2 linked regions of the Nisaea sediminum genome follow. The protein of the gene in region 2 interacts with the protein of the main gene of each other region in a pairwise test. Links are inferred from orthologs where the notes say so. Each region holds a gene or a part of one and is shown on either strand. Other genes may lie near its edges. The genes, in order: ndk and IG122_RS12505.

Region 1 (10,165 bases), on a different replicon or contig from region 2:
ATAGTTCGGAAGGGTCTTCGCGAGTTGCATCGCCTGTGCCTGGATCAGCGGGATCAGCAGAAGCAGCAGTCCGGTCCCGGCGAAAAAGAAGCCAAGCAGGACGACGGCGGTACCGGCCGTCCGCGACATCTTCAGCCGCTCGCATCGGTCCACCAGAGGATCCAGAAAATATGCGATCGCCATACCGGCCGCGAACGGCACCAGCACGCTCTTCAGAAAGTAAATCGCCAGCAGAAAAGCGGCGAGCAAGCCGGCCCAGAAGGTGAGCCGTTCACGCTGGGTCATGACGCGTTCCGATGCGGCTGGGGGAACAACCAGGCGTGTGACACGGCATCACTGCACCAGAGGCGGGAGAATGAGCGGCTGCGCCGGAGCGGGCGCCGGCTCGGGGGACGGCGGCAGAACCGGCTGCAGTTGCGGCGCCGGGCGGTATCTTTCCGGCAACTCCGTGCCTTCCTTGTAGAGAATCCAATTACCGCCCATTTCCTCGAGCACGAGGCCTCTCTGTTTCAGGGCAAGAGCAAGCTGGTCCGCGTCGCCATTGATCCAGACGTCGATCAGGGCTTCCGTGCGGGATATCCGGAGCATCTCCCGACGCGAGATCGAGGAGACGCCGTCCAGTCCCTTGCGGACCTCCAGCCAGTAGTCGAAAGACGGCACCGGAACCAGCACCGTCACCCGTGTCTCGAGCCCCGGACTGATGAGGTTCTCGGTTTTCCAGGCTTCCTGAATTTCCGACGCGGCAGCCTTCGCGGCGGCCGCAAGAAGATCCGAGCCGGCCGCACCCGCGTCCGGCGCCACGGTGCGGATCAGCGACTGCCCGTCGGCGACGCCGCCGACATAGATCAGATTAAGCTCCACCGCCTGCGTGCCGGCATCGGTGGTCACGGTCCTCGCATTGGCGATCACGGCCTGCGCAGCACCGTAGCGTGCCCCGATGGTCTGGATTGCTTCCCGGTCGACGAGAACCGCCTGCACCGCCGAAATGTCCCTGATGTCGGCGAGATCGCCGTAGGGGACGGTGATCGGCACCAGACCGTCTCCCGCACCCCGTTCGAGCCAGGCGGCGAGCCAGGGGCTTTCCTCTTCCCAGAGCAGCGGCTTGCGGCCGTCGTTATAGACCGGAAGGATCAATACAGGACGCGAGGCGACCTCCGCATAGGCAATGCCCCGCGCGTTGAAAAACTGCCGCACGGCGAGCGGATTGAAGCGGAAATTGAGCGATCCGAGATAGCGCACGTCCGACGTGCGCTCCCGCGCGACCTCATAGCCCACCGTGAGTCCGACAAGCTCCTCGTCCGACAGGGCCGGAATCTGGGCCGCATTGCTTTTCGGAACGAGGCGATCCAAAAGCCGCCGCCAGGCGTCCCGGCGGCCCTGAACGATCGCCTTCGCCTGGGCGTCGGCGGCGGTCGCGGCCTGGACGTCGACGGCGACAGCGCGCACTTCGAACACCCTGTCCTCGTCCGACTGCGCCCGTGCTCCGGACACGGCGCCGCTCACCAGAAGCGCTGCCAACGCCAGCATGCCGATACATCGCCGCGCGGCCCCGCCCGTCCCCGCCGGAAGCCGGCGCCAGTGCATATTCGTGATCAGCTCAAACATCCCTGAACTCTCTGGCCTGCAGCCAAATCCGCTTGCGGTCCAAGCGCCCCCGTCATAAACCCTCACCCGGGCAGAAAAATGGCACCCGGCACTGCCCGAGTCTTATACCGGATGGCTGAGGAGGAGACCATAACAGGCCTCGACAGATCCAACCGCCCCCTGACCTACAAGGACGCGGGCGTCGATATCGATGCGGCGGACCGGCTCATCGACTTCATAAAACCGCTGACCAAATCCACGCGACGGCCCGGCGCGGACGGTTCCATCGGCGGATTCGGCGGCGTGTTCGATCCGAAAGCCGCCGGCTTCAAGGACCCGGTCTTCGTCGCCGCGACCGACGGGGTCGGAACGAAACTGCGTCTCGCCATCGATACCGGGATCCATTCCGGCGTCGGAATCGACCTCGTCGCCATGTGCGTGAACGATCTGGTCGTACAGGGCGCAGAGCCGCTGTTCTTCCTCGATTACTACGCCACCGGCAAACTCGATGTGGAAGCCGCGCGTGCCGTGGTCGCCGGCATCGCCGAAGGCTGCCGCGAGTCCGGCTGCGCGCTGATCGGCGGCGAGACCGCCGAGATGCCCGGCATGTATGAGGACGGCGATTTCGATCTCGCCGGATTCGCCGTCGGCGCCGCCGAACGCGAGAACCTGATCCTGGAGCCGCGCGCGGAAGCGGGCGACATCATGCTCGGCCTCGCCTCCTCCGGCGTTCATTCGAACGGCTTCTCTCTGGTGCGCCGCATCGTCGATCGCTCCGGCCTTGCATGGTCGGACCCGGCGCCCTTCGACAGGACGCGCTCGCTCGGCGAAGCGCTGCTGACGCCGACACGGATCTATGTGAAATCCTGCCTCGCGGCCCTCAAGGCCGGTGGTGTCACGGGATTCGCCCATATCACCGGCGGCGGTCTGCTTGAAAACCCGCCGCGCTCCTATGCCGAGACCATCGCGGCCGAGATCGACGTGACGGCCTGGGAACTGCCGCCGGTCTTCCGCTGGCTGGCCGAGACCGGCGGCGTCCCCGCCGCGGAGCTCGCCCGGACCTTCAATTGCGGGATCGGCATGACCATCACCGTTTCGCCGGACAAGGTCGAAGCGGTGACAGAGGCCCTGACCTCCTCCGGAGAGACCGTCTACCGCATCGGGCAACTGGTCGAGCGGGCGGAAGGGACGCCGCCCGTTGCGATCACCGGACTGGGAACCTGGCCCGCGTGAGCAAGGCCAGGCTCAGGGTCGGCGTTCTCGTATCCGGCAGCGGCAGCAACCTGCAGGCGTTGATCGATTCCTGCGCCGCCCCGGACCATCCGGCGGAGATCGTCACGGTGATCTCCAACCGGCCGGGGGTGAAGGCGCTCGACCGGGCGAAGAAGGCCGGCATCGAGGCGGTGACCGTCGATCACAAGGCCTATCCCGACCGGGAGAGCTTCGACGCGGAAATGCAGCGCGCGCTTGATGCCGCCGGGGTAGAGTTCATCTGCCTCGCCGGCTTCATGCGCCTGCTGACGACCGGGTTCGTCGAGCACTGGTCCCGGCGGATGATCAATATCCACCCCTCCCTGCTGCCCTCCTTCAAGGGCCTGAACGTGCAGCAGCGGGCGATCGATGCCGGCGCGCGCTTCTCCGGCTGCACCGTGCATTTCGTGACCCCGGAAATGGATGTCGGACCGATCATCCAGCAGGCGGTGGTGCCGATCCATCAGGACGACAGCGCCGAGAGCCTTGCGGCGCGCATTCTGGAGCAGGAGCACCGGATCTATCCGGCCAGCCTGCGTTGGATCGCGGAAGGCCGGATCCGCATCGAAGGCGAACGGGTGCTGCTCGACAGTGCCACACATCCGGACACATCACTGCTCAATCCGGCACCCGAGGCCACAAGATAGGGCCTTGGCGCTCACGGCGCGGTGATTTATACAAATTTCTGAACAATCGAACCGGGCCACGTGCCCGGCCGGTATCCTAGCGGAGGTAACATGGCTGGAAGCAACGCGCAGTCCGATGGCGACTACGTCGAACACAAGCAGAATTACGCAGGTTTCATCACCCTGCTGAAATGGTCGACCGTCAGCGTCGTCATTCTGCTGATCCTGATGGCGGCCTTCCTCGTCTGAGGAACCTTCCTGACGAAGCAAAAAGGGCCGGTCGAACTGACCGGCCCTTTTCGTTTGCCCGATATCAGGATCAGCCGACGATTTCGTTGCCGCTGAAGAACTGGGCGATCTCGACCGCGGCCGTTTCCGCGGCATCGGAACCGTGCACGGTGTTCTCGCCGATGGACTTCGCATAGGCCTTGCGGATGGTGCCCTCGGCGGCTTCCGCCGGGTTGGTCGCGCCCATCACCTCACGATACTTGGCAATCGCGTTCTCGCCTTCGAGAACCTGCACGACGACCGGACCGGAGGTCATGAATTCGACCAGCTCGCCGAAGAACGGACGCGCGCTGTGCACGGCGTAGAAGGTCTCGGCCTGGGCCTGGGTCATCTGGATCCGCTTCTGCGCGACGATGCGCAGGCCGGCTTCTTCGATCATTTTGTTCACGCCGCCGGTCAGGTTCCGCTCGGTGGCGTCCGGCTTGATGATGGAGAAAGTGCGCTGAATGGCCATCGTGTCTCTCTTCTGGTTCCGCCGGGAGGCCGGAGCCGCCCGCGAGATGCGATTGAATAAGCTAAACGGGCGCAAAGGCGCCCGGCGCGCGCCTTATAGCGGGCGCGACGGAACGGGGCAAGCCGGGCGATGGCGCGCCTTGCCCCGGAAATGCAGATTATTTGCGGCGTTTCGCGACCGCGCGCTCGATACGCTCCAGCGCTTCGGTGAGGATCGAACGCGGGCAGGCGATGTTGATGCGCTCGAAGCCCTCGCCTTCGGACCCGAAGACATAGCCCTCGTCGAAGAGGACCTTCACTTCCTCGTGCATCATTGCTTCCAGCTCGAGCTTGTCGAGCCCGAGGCCACGGCAGTCGAGCCAGACCAGATAGGTGCCTTCCGGGTGGATCACCTTGATCTCCGGAATGCGCTCGGCGACGAAGCTTTCCAGAAAGTTCGCGTTCCCGCTCAGGTAATCGAGCACCTGGGAAAGCCATTCCTCGCCCTCGTTGTAGGCGGCCTTGGTCGCCTCCAGGCCGAAGGTATTCATGCCGCCGATACCCGAGGCCCCGATCTCCTTCACCAGCGCTTTGCGGTGCGCCTCGTTCGAGACGATCATGTTGGAGGTATGCAGGCCGGCGAGGTTGAAGGTCTTGGACGGCGCGGTGCAGACAATCGAATTGTCCATGAACTCGCGGCCGAGCTTGCCGTACGGGACGAATGTCGAACCGTTCAGCATCAGGTCGCCATGAATCTCGTCGGCGATGACGACGACGCCATGCTTGTTGCAGATCTCGCCGAGACGCCGCAGTTCCTCTTCCGTCCAGACCCTGCCGACCGGATTGTGCGGGCTGCAGAGGATCAGCAGCTTCGTTTTCGGATCTGCCGCCTTCGCCTCCAGATCGGCGAAATCCATGCGGTAGACGCCGTTCTCCATCATCAGTGAGTTGGAGACGACTTCGCGGCCGTTATTCTCGATCGCATATGTGAAGGGATAATAGACCGGGCGTTGGATCAGCACCTTGTCACCCGGTTCGCTGAGCGCGCGGACCAGCAGGTTCAGGGCCGGCACGACGCCCGGTGTGTTGACGATCCAGTCGGGGTCGATCTTCCAGCCGTGCCGGCGCTCCATCCAGCCGGTCACCGCCTCGTTGTAATCCGGGGTGCGAACGACATAGCCGAAGATCGGATGATCGATACGCTTGCGCATGGCATCGAGGATCGGCTGGGCAACCTGGAAGTCCATGTCGGCAACCCACATCGGCAAGGTGCGGTCGTCCCCGAGGGAGGGGTCGGTGCCCTCCCAGAGCTCGCGCTTGTCGCCGCGCCAGTAGATCTGCCACTTGACGGAATGGGTACCGGTCCGCCGGATTTCCTGATCGAAATTGTATTTCACCTGTTGCTCCAGGGGTTTCTGGTTGTCGTTCCCGCCGGCGGTCAGCCGGCCTTTTCCCATCCACCGGCATCCGTCTGCCGCCAGTAGGCAAGCGTGTGGCCGGAATCCTTGTAGTTCTTCCATCGGGCCCGCGCCGCCGCGACCGCTTCGTTGTTCCGGCCGTCGAACAGCTCGAACACGCGCTCGAAATCGCCGATATGGCCCGAGGTCGCACCGTCCGTCAGGAAGAGGAACCTGGCGCCGTTCGGATTTTCGTCCTCGACGGTGAGCCAGACCGGCTGGTCCTCGGCATGGCCGTCCTTCTCGCTGCCGTGCGGCAGCCAGCTGTCCGGATCGTAGGACCAGAGATGGGCGTTCAGATCGGCGACCCTCTCCTCGCTCGACGCCATCACGACCACACGCGCCTCTGCCTGAAGCGACTTTTCGAGCAGCTTCGGCAGAGCCCATTCAAGGGGGCGCGCGGTCAAATGGTAGAAGTTGATGTCCGTCATCAGAGGAGTGTCGAAGCCGTCAGGCCTCGTAGTTCGCCCGCACCATCTCGTCCAGGAGACGGACGCCCCAGCCAGTGCCGCCTTTCGGCACCGTCGGGGCATCTTTCGAGGACCAGGCCATGCCCGCTATATCCATGTGAACCCAGGGCATATCATTGACGAAACGCTCGAGGAAACAGGCGGCGGTGATGCTGCCGCCCCAGCGCGCGCCGGCGTTCTTCACGTCGGCGATGTCGCTGTCCATCATCTTGTTGTATTCCTCGCCGAGCGGCATCCGCCAGATCTTCTCGCCCGACGCCTTCGCGGCCGCCTCGAGCTTCGAGACCAGATCGTCATTGTTCGAGAAATAGCCGCAATTGACCTGGCCGAGCGCGACCATCATCGCGCCGGTCAGCGTGGCGAGATCCAGCATGAACTGCGGCTTGAAGCGGTCCTGCGTGTACCAGAGCGCGTCGGCCAGCACGAGACGGCCTTCGGCGTCGGTATTGATGATCTCGATGGTCTGGCCGGACATGGAGGTCACCACGTCGCCCGGACGCTGGGCGTTGCCGTCCGGCATGTTCTCGACCAGGCCTACGACGCCGATCACGTTCGCCTTCGCCTTGCGGCCGGCAAGCGCCTTCATCAGGCCGACAACGGTGGCCGAGCCGCCCATGTCCCACTTCATGTCTTCCATGCCGCCGGCCGGTTTCAGCGAGATGCCGCCAGTATCGAAGCAGACGCCCTTGCCGACAAACGCGATCGGCTGCTGCTTCTTCGGACCGCCGTCCCAGCGCATGATCACGAGACGACTTTCGCGTTCGGAGCCCTGACCGACGCCGAGCAGCGCACCCATGCCGAGCTTGCTCATCTGCTTTTCGTCCAGGACCTCGACCTTGACGCCGAGCTCCTTCAGTTCCTCGCAGCGCTTGGCGTAGGAGACCGGATAGAGGACGTTCGGCGGCTCGCTGACGAGATCGCGGGCGAGGAACACACCTTCGGCGATCGCTTCAAGCGCTTCGGCTGCTTTTTTCGCCTCGGCGGCCTGATTGGTCAGCACCGTCAGCTTCTGCAGGACCGGCTTGTCTTCCTTCTTCAGCTTGGTCTTGTACTTGTCGAACCTGTAGGTCCGCAGCAGGCCGCCGAAAGCGAGGCGGGCGGCACGGTCCGCAGCCTTGTCGTCGGCTTTGCCGTCCGCGGTGTGCGGCTCGAACAGCACCGACACTTCCTTGTCGCCGGCGGAAAGAATCGCCCCGACGATGGCGCCGCCGGCATTTTCGCACCAGAGCTCGTCGATGTCGGTTCCGTCGCCGAGACCGTACAGCAGAACAGTACCGTTCTCTCCGAAGACGGAAAGGGTCTGCTTCGCCTTGCCGGTGAATTTGTTGGCCTTCATCGCGCGGGACAGAAGCCCGCCGAGCTGCTCGTCGAGCTCCGCGCCGAGCGGCAGGAGCTTTCCGCCGTCCATCACTCCGACGACGACGGCGCCCTTTTTCGGCAGTGCCAGTTTCTGAAACCCGATCTTCATTCCGATTCTCTCCCGGCCAGGTCAGCGTCCCGAACAGTGCCCTCCGGTCTCCGACCGGGGCATAAGGTCGCCGCAATCACAATGTCGCCGCGAAACCTTGCATGCTTGGGAACAAGCCTGTGCTGCTTCACATCCTGAATAAGTTGGTGATTGGAAACACTTGAAACATCGCTATCATGCGCCTTTAAACGCGGGTTGTGCAAGGACCCGCCGGAGCGGCTCCGGCCAAACGGAACAATCCAGTCGAACGGGACCATGAGGATCGACCGCTACGTCATTCGCCAGATTTTGGCCGCGATGATCATCGTGGTAGTGTCGCTGACCTGCGTCATCTGGCTGAGCCAGTCCCTGCGCTTCATCGACATGATCGTGAACCGCGGACTGCCGCTCGCGACCTTCATCTATTTCACCGTCCTGCTGATGCCGACCTGGCTGTCGCTTGTGTTGCCGATCGCCTGTTTCGCGGCGACCATGTTCGTCTACAGCCGGATGTCGAGCGATCGCGAGCTCGTTGTCCTGACCGCATCCGGCCTCGGTCCGATAGGGCTCGCCCGCCCGGCCCTGATCGTGGCGCTCGGCGTGACCCTGCTCGGCTACCTGCTCAGTCTCTATCTCGTCCCCGTCTCCTATCGCGGCTTTAAGGAGCTGCAGTTCCAAATCCGGCACAATTACACCAACGTGCTGTTGCGCGAGGGCGTCTTCAATTCGATGGGAGACGACGTGACGGTCTTCGTACGGGCACGGCAGCCGAGCGGAGAGCTGTCGGGGATCATCGTCCAGGACGACCGCGAGAGTGACGAGTCGGTGACTCTGCTGGCAGAAAGCGGAGCCCTGATCCTCGACGAAACCAGCCCGAAGGTCCTGATGGTCAACGGCAACCGGCAGGCTCGAAACAACGAAACCGGCCGCATCAGCATCCTCTATTTCGATCGCTACACGGTCGATCTCGGCGGCTTGCAGGAGGCCGTGCAGCGGACCACGCGCGATCAGAACGAACTTTTTATCGACGAACTCCTGAATCCGACTGAACAGGTCACGCAGCCGAGGAATTTCGGCAAATACATGGCCGAGGGCCACAGCCGGCTGGTAACGCCGCTGCTTGGCCTCGCCCTCCCGCTGATCGGCCTCGTCGTCGTGCTCCGCGGAGAATTCAGCCGCCGCGGACGGAGCAGCCGGCTGGTGGCCGCCGTGCTCCTCGTCGGTCTCGTCCAGGCCGCGGTTCTCGGTTCGAAATACGTTGCGGCGAAAGAGCTCGGTCTGATGCCGATGATGTATGCCTCTGCCATCGGCCCGATCCTGCTTTGCCTCCTCCTGCTGACACGACAGAAGATGCGGCGCCCGAAACCCGGCAGCCTGCCGGCCGAGGGGACGCCGGCATGAAGCTTTCCGGAACTCTCTCGCTCTATTTCGGAAAGCAGTTCCTGCTCTGGGTGCTCGGCACTTTCCTCGCGATCATGGCCATCGTATTCCTGCTCGATTCCATCGAACTGCTGCGCCGGGGGGCCGACAGGGAGGACGCAACGCTCAGCCTGATGCTGCAGATGGCGGCATTGAAAGCACCGCAGATGGGCCAGACCATCCTGCCTTTCGCGACCCTGTTCGGTGCCATGCTGGCCTTCACCCGCATGACCCGGACGAACGAACTGGTCGTGGCCCGCGCCGCCGGTGTCTCTGTCTGGCAGTTCCTGCTGCCAGCCCTGACCATCGCCTTCCTCGTCGGCATCTTCAAGATCGCGGTCTTCAACCCCGTCGCCTCGGTGATGACGGCGAAATACGAAGCCCTGGAAAACCGCGTGTTGCGCGACAAGGGCAATTTCCTTGCGCTGACCGACGGCGGGCTCTGGCTCCGGGAGCAGACGAGCACCGGTCACTTCGTGCTGCACGCCACCGGCGTTGCGGCCGACGGCGCGAGCCTCTCGGGTCTCACCGTCCTCTTCTTCCTCGGCGAGGACCGCTTCGAAGCCCGCGTCGACGCCGAGGAGGCCATGTTGCGGTCCGGCTTCTGGGAGATGCAGAACGCCGTGCTCACGACAAAGAACGCAATTCCCGAAGTCCGAGCGATCTATCGTTTGCCCACGGCCCTCACCCTCGACAACATTCAGGACAGTTTCTCGCCGCCCGAGACCATGTCCTTCTGGGAGCTGCCGAAATTCATCGCCATTCTGGAAAGCGCAGGATTCTCGGCAGTCCGGCACAGACTCTACTGGCACGCGCTGCTGGCCTCTCCGCTGCTGCTCTGCGCGATGGTCCTGATCGCGGCCACCTTCTCCCTCCGGCTCACGCGGCGCGGTGGAACTCTGGTCTGGGTCAGCGCCGGCCTGTTCTCGGGATTCTTCCTCTATTTCACGTCCGACCTCGTCTTCGCGCTCGGCCTCTCGGCCCGTATTCCAGAGGTACTCGCCGCCTGGACACCGGCGACCGTTACGGCACTGCTCGGATGTGCCAGCCTGCTGCATCTTGAGGATGGCTAACCGATGAAATCAGGTCGCAATTCATGGATGCGGGCAGAAGGCCGGCAAGCGGGGACAGCCAGGAAAGGCCTGATAGCCCTGGCGGCGGCAATTGTCTGCCTGTTGATCACCGCCGGTC
Region 2 (10,117 bases):
ATCCTCGACCTCCTTCGCCGATTCCACCGTCGCGTTGGCACGGACCAGCAATTCCTGGTCGAGCGATGCGAAACTGCCGGCCGGAATGTCGAAGGGCGCGTTCTTCAGCGCCGCGATGACGTCGGCGATCGAAAGCGCGAAGGCGCTCAGCCGCATCGGGTCGAGCACGACGCGCAGCAGACGCGACCGTTCGCCGTAAAGGTTCACGTCAGCCACGCCGTCGATCGAGATCAGTTCCGGGATCACGTCATTCTCGACGATCCGGGTCAGATCGTCATCCGTGAGCCCATGGCCGGAAACCGCAAGCTGCATGATCGGGCTCGCGTCGGCGTCGGCCTTGATCACCGTCAGCTGTTCGACATTCTCCGGCAGTTCCCGCTGCACCCGGCTGACCGCCTCGCGCACGTCCGAGGCCGCGACGTCGAGATCGGCGGAGGGACTGAATTCGGCATGCAGTCGGAAATTGTTCTCCTCGCTGGAGGAACGGATGCGCTGCACCCCGTTGACGCGCGCGACCGCGCCCTCGACGAGGCTTGTCACCTCGCTGTCCATGGTCTCCGGCGAGGCGCCGTCGAGAATGCCGCGCACCGAAACGATCGGCCGGTCCACATTCGGCAGTTCGCGGACCTCGACCGCCAGAATGGCGGCGACGCCGGCGAGCGCGATCAGCAGGTTGAGAACCAGCGCCAGCCACGGGCGCCGGACGCTGAGAGACGGAAGGTCGTTCTCGGAACCGCCGCTGCCCGGAATCATGACGTGGTCGCGTCTTTCCGCGCCTTCACCGGAGCCCGGTCCGGACCGCCGTCGGGAAGAATCTCGACCTTCGTGCCCTGACGCATCCGGTGCAGCCCCTGGGTGACCACCTTGTCGCCGTCGGCGAAATTGGCATCGACCAGAACCGTCGCCCCCTGCCGCTGTACGATCGAGACAGGCTGACGCCGGGCGACCCCGTCGGACACGGCCCAGACGAAGGAACCGTCCCCGCCCCACTGGATCGCCACTTCGGGAATGCTGGCGCGGGTCTGCCCCTCGACATCCAGCGTCACCCGGAAACTCATGCCGGGACGGAGACTGTCGTCCAAATTGGGAATGCGGGCACGAACCACGAAAGTCCGCGTCTCTTCGTCGATCCGACTTCCGATATCATAGATCTCGCCGCCCTCGATCGGCGCGGTATCGCCGGTCCAGAGCGCGAGCTTGACCGGGTCTCCGACATTGATCCTGCCGAGCAACCCCTCGGGAACCTCGAAGCGGACCAGCAGGCTCGAGCGGTCGTCGAGCACGGCGATTTCCGTATCGGTGTCGACCCGGTCGCCGATCTCGACATCCGTCATGCCGATCCGGCCCGAGAAGGGCGCGAGCAGAACGCGGTCCTGAAGCGCGATCTGGGCCTGCTCCAGATCGATCTTGGCCGCATCGAGCGCGGTGAGCGCATCGTCCAGCGCGGCCTGGGTCGAGGCGCCGCTGCCGCGCAGCTTGCCGAGACGTTCGGCAACCCTCTGTGCCGCCTCGAGCCGGACCCGCGCCAGATCGACCGCCAGCCGCTCGCTCTTCCGTTCAAGCTCAAGCAGAACCTGCCCCTTGGAAACCTCGGCATCGGTCTTGAGCGCGGTCGCGGTGACGCGTCCGTCGGCAGCCGTGTGCAGGCGCGCAGACTGATAGGCGCGGGCCGTCCCCACCGCCTCGGTCCGCAGCCGTTCCTTCACGAAATCCACATCCGCCACAACGACCGCGGCGGACTGCTCCCGCCCCTTGCCGCGCGCCTCTCCCGCCTCGTTCTTCAGGCCGAGATACGGACCGAGATAGGTCCAGCCTCCGACCAGAAGACCGGCAGCCAAGACCACCACAAACAACTGACGCCAGACACTCATCGGCACGGCCCCGCACAAACTTCCGCAAAGACTGGAAACGTTCGAGAGAGTGTAATCCGTCGCCGTCCAAAGTCTATCGGACGAAAAATTAATCGTGGAAAACCTGCCGGGCCTCGGACCCCGCCCGGTTTCTATTCCGGACGCGGCTGGATCGGCGGCTGGACATCGTCCGGGATCGGACAGCGGTAGGGTGTCTTCGCGGTCTTCGCCGCATGATCCGCCTTGGCCGCCGCCATGAGCTCCTCGTCGCGCAGCAGGTCGACGGCGGTGCCCGCCATGACCTTCGCCGCATAGATCATGCCCTTGTGCGCCGCAGGCGCCATGCCCTGGGCCGTCATCTGCCAGGAATGGCCCGGCGTGCCGATCGCCTGGGTCGCGACCCGCGCCTCGATTGTCGGCACCACCCAGCTGACGTCGGAGACATCGGTCGAGCCCGGCATCGAGACGCCCTTGACGTCGAGCGGGACGATGAAGTCGCAAAGCGGGGTGTCCTCTCGCGCCTCGACCCCGGCCTTGCGGTATTCGTTGGCAATGTCCTGTTCGGTGAGGGTCGCCTGGATCTCGGCCGCGTATTTCCGGTCCTCGGCATCGAACGGCACCGGGCCCAGGCGCTGCATGTTCTCGTAGAGCGCCTTTTCGAGCGGCGAATTGGCAAGCATGTTGGAGACCGCGCTGACGATCTTCCAGGTCATCTTGGTCTCGGTCATCAGCGCCGCGCCCTCGGCGACCTTCTTCACGCGCTCGACCAGTTCCTGCATGCCCGCGAGATCGCGCGCCCGCACGGCATGACGCACCTTGGCGAAGCCCTGCACCACGTTCGGCGCGACCCCGCCGCCATCGAGCATGGCGTAGTGGATGCGGGCGTCGGAGGGCATGTGCTCACGCATGTAATTGACGCCGATATTCATCAGCTCCACCGCGTCGAGGGCGCTGCGGCCGAGATGGGGGGCGCTCGAGGCATGGCTGGAGCGGCCGTGGAAAGAGAAATCGATCCGTGTGTTGGCGAGCGAGTTGGCGAGCCCGACGCGGGTCACGCCGGCCGGATGCCAGGTCACCGCCGCGTCCACGTCGTCGAAAGCGCCGGCACGGACCATGAAGCCCTTCGCCGCCCCGCCCTCTTCCGCCGGGCAGCCGTAATAGCGCACGCGGCCGGGGGTGCCGGTCTTCTCCAGCCAGTCCTTGAGACCCGCGGCGGCGAGCAGCGCGGCGGAGCCGAGCAGGTTGTGACCGCAGCCATGGCCGTGGCCGCCGGCCTCGACCTCTTTCGGTTCGGCGATATTGGCGACCTGGCTGAGGCCGGGAAGCGCGTCGTACTCGCCGAGCACGGCGATCACCGGCCCGCCCTCGCCGGCCTCGCCCATGACCGCCGTCGGAATGCCGCCGACATTCTCCGTCACGCGGAAGCCGTACTGCTCCAGCATCTTCCGGTGCTCCTCGGCGGAGCGGTATTCGGTATAGGCGATCTCGGGCATGCCCCAGATCCGGTCCGACAGGCCGATGAAATCCTCGCGATGCTCGTCGACAAGATCCCAGATCAGTTCGGCATTCGACATGGCGTTCTCTCTCCTGGACGCATTTTTTGACCGGCGCGGAACAGGCGGGAAAACGGAGCCGCGCGGAGTGAATAGGAAGGGTGGAAACGATGCGCCCGGTGAAATTGGCGGTCAAGCGCAACAGGCCCGTCCGGGCCGGGAAGAGCGTCTTTCCGGGCACGCGCCAATCCGATATGTTCTTATTTTGTTCTATACGCTAGACTGCATTTCCTGAGAGCTGGAGGCCGCAGAAATGCAAACACGTGAAGAGAAATTCGACCGCTTCAAGGCGCTGCATGAACGGGATGGCGCGTTCGTCATGCCGAACCCGTGGGACGCGGGATCCGCGCGCCTGCTCGCCCATTGCGGCTTCGAGGCGCTGGCGACGACCAGCGCGGGTTATGCCTTCTCGGTCGGCAAGCGCGATTCCTTCGCCGGCCTCACGCGCGAGGAGCTGCTGGAGAACGCGCGAATGATCGTCGATGCGACCGGGCTCCCGGTCTCGGCGGATCTCGAGGACGGTTTCGGGTCTGCTCCGGAAACCTGCGCCGAAACCATCCGGCTGGCCTGCGAGGCCGGTCTTGTTGGCGGCTCCATCGAGGACGCGACCGGAGACAGCGAGGCACCGATTTTCGAGACCGCGGAGGCCGCCGATCGTGTGCGTGCGGCGGCCGAAGCCGCGGCAGGGCGGTCATTCCTTCTCACGGCCAGAGCCGAGAATTTCCTTTGGGGACGGCCTGATCTCGCAGACACGATCAAGCGCCTTCAGGCATTTTCCGAGGCCGGGGCGGACGTGCTCTACGCGCCCGGCCTGCCGGGTCTGGAAGCCATCCGGACGGTCTGCCGCGAGGTCGACAAGCCGGTGAATGTGGTCATGGGGCTGCAGGGCGCGACCTACACGGTCTCGGAGCTTTCGGACGCAGGTGTCCGGCGCATCAGCGTCGGCGGCTCTTTCGCCCGAGCGGCACTCGGCGCATTGCGGCGGGCTGCGGAAGAGGTGCTGCGGAACGGGACCTTCACATACGCCGCCGATGCAATTCCGGACCGGGAAATCAGTCAGCTCATGTCAGCGGAAAAGCGCTGACGCTACCCTCAACAACGCGGCCCGTCAGATCTGCGGCATAGTCTCGGAGAGCAGGCCGCCCAGCCTCACCGGCTCCGCCGCCGTCGCGAGGCCGGTCGCGTCGTCGCTGACGATCAGGACGCCGGAGACGGACGCCGGACCTTCGGCGGGCTCCAGACGCGGCCGGGCGGTCTTCGAGAGAAAGCGCTCCACCGGGGCTTCCTTCTTCATGCCGATCACGCCGTCATAGGCGCCGCACATGCCGGCATCGGTCATGTAGGCGGTGCCGCCGGGCAGCACCATGTGATCCGCGGTCGGAACATGGGTGTGGGTGCCGACGACCGCGCTCGCCCGTCCGTCGAGAAAATGCCCGAGTGCCAGTTTCTCCGACGTCGCCTCGCCATGCATGTCGATGAAGATGAAATCCGCGCCGTAGCCGAGCGGGCATTCCTCGACGATCTTCTCCGCGGCGAGGAAGGGGCACTCGGCGCTGTCCATGAAGAGGCGCAGGGCGATGTTGGCCACGAGCACGTGGCGACCGTCCTGCGTCGGATAGAGACCGCTGCCCTTGCCGTTGGTCTCCGGCGGGTAGTTCGCAGGGCGCAGCAGGCGCGGCTCGGCGTCGAAATAGGTGAGGATCTCGCGCTTGTCGAAGGCATGATTGCCTGTGGTGACGACATCAGCGCCGGCATCGAACAAAGCCTCGGCGATTTCCGGCGTGATGCCGAAGCCGCCGGCGGAATTCTCGCCGTTGACGATGACGAAATCGACGGCAAGCCGTTCGCGCAGTTCCGGAAGCCGGTCCTGCACCGCCTCGCGTCCGACACGGCCGACGACGTCTCCAAGAAAAAGTACGCGCACGGTTCAGCCCTTTCCGAAATGAGTGGCGCCGGCCTCGGTCAGCAGGGCGTCAAGCCGCTGGTCGGTTGCTTCGCGCGGGACCGCGGCGACGCGCTGCGCTTCATAGGCAAGGCCGATCGCGCGGACGGCACCCGCCGCGCGGAGTTTCTCCAGTGTCCGGTCGTAGAATCCGCCACCATAGCCGAGACGGTAGCCCGCATCGTCGAAAGCCAGCATCGGGACGAGCAGGGTGCCCGGCTCGAGTTCGGGGGCGCCGACATCGGGCACCAGACCGCCCAAGCCGTGTTTGACCAGAGACGCCCCCGGCCCCCAAAGCCTGAAAGCAAGCGGTGCCGCATTCTGCACCGCGACCGGCAGCACGATCCGGTGTCCCCGCGCATGCAGAGCGAGCATCAGAGGCCGCGGATCGATCTCGGAGCGGAACGGCCAGTAGGCGGCGACGACGGACGCCGGAGAAAGCTCGAAATTTTCGAGGAAACTGTCACGAACGAGATTGCCGGCGCGCTCCGAAAGCTCGGCATGCGCCCGCTGCCGGCGCTCCTCGATCATCTTTCGCAGGGCGACCTTCTCGGCGGCCATGCGGTCAGTCGATGTCCTGGAGTTCGAGGCGGGATCCGGCAAGGGCCGTCTTTCGTCTGGAAAAAAATCTGAACGGCGCCGCCACGACCGTTGGCCGTAATAATCCTCTGTGGCCTGCAAAGCAGGTGGGCGCCGCATACCGGAACCACGGTCCCGGCAGAGACAGCTCCCGAAGGATCGTTTATAGCCCCAGGGATTGTGAGGCCTGACGCATCGCGCAGCTACCGTCCGGGGACATATCTAGGCGCGTTCAAGCTGGTCTGCAATGCTCTCGATTCGTCCGGCCATCGCATTCAGCGCGGCGGCGATCTTCTCCTCGCTCTCGCCGACCGGGCTCGTCCCGTTCTCCGCCGCCATCTCCGCCTCGATCTCGCGCAGATCGACAAGCTCGTCCGCGATCAGCAGCGAGGCCATAACGAGGAGACGCGTGTCGCCGATCTGGCCGATCTGCTCGACCAGGTCTTTCACGTGCGAATCAACCATCGCCGCAAGGCTGGCGATCCGGCTCTCCTGCCCGTCCTCGCAGGCGATGCGGTAGTTCTTGCCGTTGATGGTAATCTCGACCTGGGCCACCGCCTTATCCTTCCAGCACGAATTTCAGGCGGCCGATGGTCTTGTCCAGCTTCTCGCTGACCTCATCGGTGACCTTGGAGAGTTCGGCATATTCCTTCTTGGCCGCGTCGAGTTCCGCCTGCAATTCGGCAGAGCGCGAGCTGAGTTCGAGGGCCTTGTGCGCGGCACCGTCGAGCCGTTCGATTGCGGCTTCGAGGCGTGCGGCGGCGGAATCGAGTCGGGACATCCGGTCCTGTCCTTAACAACGCTTGATTTTCGGGCATCCCGCGCCCGGCGGCGGAAGCATACAAACTGCAATATCAAGGCGTCAACGCGCGGCCTTGGGGGACCACGTCATCCCCCCCGAACTCCGGAGTTGACTGTACGGGGGCAGGACGGCATTTTCACCCCGCCTTTTCCGGGGCAGAGACCACCTTGTGCGCCCGCCCCGTTCATCAGATGCGGCCTCCCGTCCGGACCGTCCGGGGAAGGGCGCCGCCGAACACGATTGATGCCCATGAACACGACATCTCCTGTTGCAAGCGACGGTTCGGGAAGCGCCGTTTCGCACGACATGCTCGCGAACGCGATCCGCGCGCTCTCGATGGACGCGGTGGAGAAGGCCAAGTCCGGCCATCCCGGCATGCCGATGGGCATGGCCGATGTCGCCACCGTGCTGTTCTCGGAATTCCTGAACTACGATCCGAAGGCACCGGACTGGGCGGACCGCGACCGCTTCATCCTCTCCGCCGGCCACGGCTCGATGCTGATCTACTCGCTGCTGCATCTGACCGGCTACGACGATGTCACGCTGGACGAGATCAAGAATTTCCGCCAGCTCGGCTCGAAGACCCCGGGCCACCCGGAATACGGCCACACCGCCGGGATCGAGACCACCACCGGCCCGCTCGGACAGGGCTTCGCCAATGGCGTCGGCATGGCGCTCGCCGAGCGCATGACCAATGCCCGCTTCGGCGACGATCTGGTCGATCACTACACCTACGTGATCGCCGGCGACGGCTGCCTGATGGAAGGCATCAGCCACGAGGCCGCCTCCATGGCGGGCCATCTGAAGCTCGGCAAGCTGATCGTGCTGTTCGACGATAACGGCATCTCGATCGACGGTTCGACCGATCTTTCGGTCTCCGACGACCAGCTGATGCGTTTCGAGGCCTATGGCTGGGACACCAGCCGGGTCGACGGCCACGATGCCGAGGCGATTTCCGCCGCCATCGAGGCCGCTCGGTCCGACGATCGCCCGTCCCTGATCGCCTGCCGCACCAAGATCGGTTTCGGCGCGCCGACGAAGGAAGGCAAATCCTCCTCCCACGGCGCCCCGCTCGGCGCGGACGAGATTGCCGGCGCCCGCGAGAATCTCGGCTGGAGCGCAGGCCCGTTCGAGATCCCGGCCGAAGTTCTGGACGCCTGGCGTGCCATCGGCGCCGACCGTGCCGGCGCGCATGTCGCCTGGACCGCGCGCTATGACGGCGCCGACGCGGCGACCCGCAAGGCCTTCGACGCGGCGATGTCCGGCAAGCTTCCGGCCGGCGCCGAAAAGGCGATCAAGGAGCTGATCGCCAAGCACGGCGCGGAGAAGCCGAAGCTCGCCACCCGCGTGGCCTCGCAGAAGGCGCTCGAGGCATTGCAGCCGGAGATCCCGGAACTGGTCGGCGGCTCGGCCGACCTCACCGGCTCGAACAACACCAAGGTCGGCGGCCAGGACGCGGTCCGGGCCGGCGACTACAGCGGCCACTACATCTATTACGGCGTGCGCGAGCATGCGATGGCCGCCGCGATGAACGGCATGGCGCTGCATGGCGGTCTGATCCCCTACGGCGGCACCTTCCTCGTCTTCACCGACTATTGCCGCCCGTCGATCCGCCTCTCGGCCCTGATGGGGCTCCGCGTCATCTACGTCATGACGCACGATTCCATCGGTCTCGGCGAGGACGGCCCGACGCACCAGCCGGTCGAGCATGTCGCCGCCCTGCGCGCGATCCCGAACCTCAATGTGTTCCGCCCGGCGGATGCCATCGAGACCGCGGAATGCTGGCTCGCGGCACTTCAGGACGAGCATCGCCCGTCAATTCTCGCACTGACCCGCCAGGGTCTGCCGACGGTGCGGGACGGCGACAGTTCCGAGAACCTTTCCGCCAAGGGCGGCTATGTGCTTGCCGACGCCTCCGGCGAGCGCAAGGTGACGATCCTCGCCACCGGCTCCGAGGTCGAGATCGCGCTCGCCGCGAAGGCCGCGCTCGACGCCGACGGCATCGCCACCGCGGTCGTCTCCATGCCGTCCATCGAGCGCTTCACCGCTCAGGATGCAGCCTACCGCAAGCAGGTGCTCGGCTCGGGCAGCGTCATGGTCGCTGTCGAGGCCGGGATCCGGCAGAGCTGGGACGGGCTGATCGGGCTCGACGGCATCTTCGTCGGCATGAACTCATTCGGCGCGTCCGCGCCTTACGACGACCTCTACAAGCATTTCGGCATCACCAGCGATGCCATTGTGGCCGAGGTCAAGAAGCGTCTGGGATAATCCCACCATCGCCGCCCCCCGCCGGGGCGGCGTTTTTGTACGAGCGTGAAAGTCAGGAGGAAATCTGATGAGCGTTAATGTTGCCATCAACGGGTTCGGGCGGATCGGCCGTCTGGTTCTGAGGGCACTCGCCGAGAGCGGCCGCGACGATATCAAGGTCGTCGCCATCAACGATCTTGGACCGGTCGCGACGAACGCACATCTGCTGAAATGGGACAGCAATCACGGCCGCTTCCCGTTCGACGTCAAGGTCGACGGTGACACAATCGATTACGGCAAGGGCCCGATCAAGGTGACCGCCGAACGCGATCCGGCGAACCTGCCGCACAAGGCGCTGGGCGTCGACATCGTGCTCGAATGCACCGGCATCTTCACCAAGAAGGAAGACGCGGCGAAGCACATCACGGCCGGCGCCAAGCGCGTCATCATCTCCGCTCCGGGCACCGGCGTGGACCTCACCGTCGTCTACGGCGTGAACCACGACCAGATCACCGCAGAGCATACCGTGATCTCGAACGCCTCCTGCACCACGAACTGCCTCGCCCCGGTCGCCTACGTGCTGAACGAGGCCATCGGCATCGAGCGCGGCTACATGACCACGATCCATGCCTATACCGGCGACCAGCCGACGCTGGACACCATGCATAAGGATCTCTACCGGGCCCGCGCCGCGGCCTCCTCGATGATCCCGACCACCACCGGCGCGGCCAAGGCCGTCGGCCTCGTGCTGCCGGAACTGGCCGGCAAGCTGGACGGCACCTCGGTGCGCGTCCCGATGGCCAATGTCAGCCTGATCGACCTGAAGTTCGTGCCGAAGCGCGAGACCACCGTCGAGGAAGTCAACGCCGCCATCGTCAAGGCCGCCAACGGAAAGCTGAAGGGCATCCTCGGCGTCAATGACGAGCCGCTGGTCTCGATCGACTTCAACCACAACCAGAACAGCTCCACCTTCGATTTGCTCCAGACCCAGGTGGTCGAGGGCAAGCTGGTCCGCGTGATGAGCTGGTACGACAACGAATGGGGCTTCTCCAACCGCATGCTGGACACCACCGCAGCGGTCGCGGCGACGCTTTGAGAATCAGAAGGGAAGGACAACGGCGATGAAAATCACCCAGCGCGTCAA

The links.
Region 1: the proteins of IG122_RS12505 (region 2) and ndk interact in binary tests that used the Escherichia coli proteins (3 or more experiments, as listed by UniProt). The link is inferred for Nisaea sediminum from one-to-one orthologs.

Annotation. Positions count from the first base shown.
Region 1 is NZ_JACZCQ010000011.1:48,554-58,718, forward strand. What follows is about bases 2,493-5,411. They hold ndk (nucleoside-diphosphate kinase), read right to left. Parts: upstream 4,204-5,411; coding sequence 3,781-4,203; downstream 2,493-3,780. Other genes in these bases: purM (phosphoribosylformylglycinamidine cyclo-ligase), read left to right, coding at 2,493-2,817; purN (phosphoribosylglycinamide formyltransferase), read left to right, coding at 2,814-3,482; IG122_RS20480 (aa3-type cytochrome c oxidase subunit IV), read left to right, coding at 3,573-3,710; IG122_RS20490 (MalY/PatB family protein), read right to left, coding at 4,361-5,411. In the rest of the region: IG122_RS20460 (AI-2E family transporter), read right to left, coding at 1-285; IG122_RS20465 (DUF2066 domain-containing protein), read right to left, coding at 334-1,605; more of purM, read left to right, coding at 1,717-2,492; more of IG122_RS20490, read right to left, coding at 5,412-5,638; IG122_RS20495 (DNA polymerase III subunit chi), read right to left, coding at 5,620-6,069; IG122_RS20500 (leucyl aminopeptidase), read right to left, coding at 6,089-7,576; LPS export ABC transporter permease LptF, read left to right, coding at 7,832-8,956; LPS export ABC transporter permease LptG, read left to right, coding at 8,953-10,047; IG122_RS20515 (LPS-assembly protein LptD), read left to right, coding at 10,051-10,165. UniProt on the Escherichia coli protein: Major role in the synthesis of nucleoside triphosphates other than ATP. The ATP gamma phosphate is transferred to the NDP beta phosphate via a ping-pong mechanism, using a phosphorylated active-site intermediate.
Region 2 is NZ_JACZCQ010000006.1:106,015-116,131, forward strand. Bases 4,119-6,989 are described here. They hold IG122_RS12505 (5-formyltetrahydrofolate cyclo-ligase), read right to left. Parts: upstream 5,907-6,989; coding sequence 5,331-5,906; downstream 4,119-5,330. Other genes in these bases: IG122_RS12495 (isocitrate lyase/PEP mutase family protein), read left to right, coding at 4,119-4,487; IG122_RS12500 (TIGR00282 family metallophosphoesterase), read right to left, coding at 4,512-5,327; IG122_RS12515 (cell division protein ZapA), read right to left, coding at 6,147-6,479; IG122_RS12520 (hypothetical protein), read right to left, coding at 6,484-6,705; tkt (transketolase), read left to right, coding at 6,976-6,989. In the rest of the region: IG122_RS12480 (efflux RND transporter permease subunit), read right to left, coding at 1-753; IG122_RS12485 (efflux RND transporter periplasmic adaptor subunit), read right to left, coding at 750-1,871; IG122_RS12490 (M20 family metallopeptidase), read right to left, coding at 2,003-3,424; more of IG122_RS12495, read left to right, coding at 3,657-4,118; more of tkt, read left to right, coding at 6,990-8,994; gap (type I glyceraldehyde-3-phosphate dehydrogenase), read left to right, coding at 9,062-10,069; IG122_RS12535 (class I fructose-bisphosphate aldolase), read left to right, coding at 10,095-10,117. UniProt on the Escherichia coli protein: Involved in the removal of 5-formyltetrahydrofolate.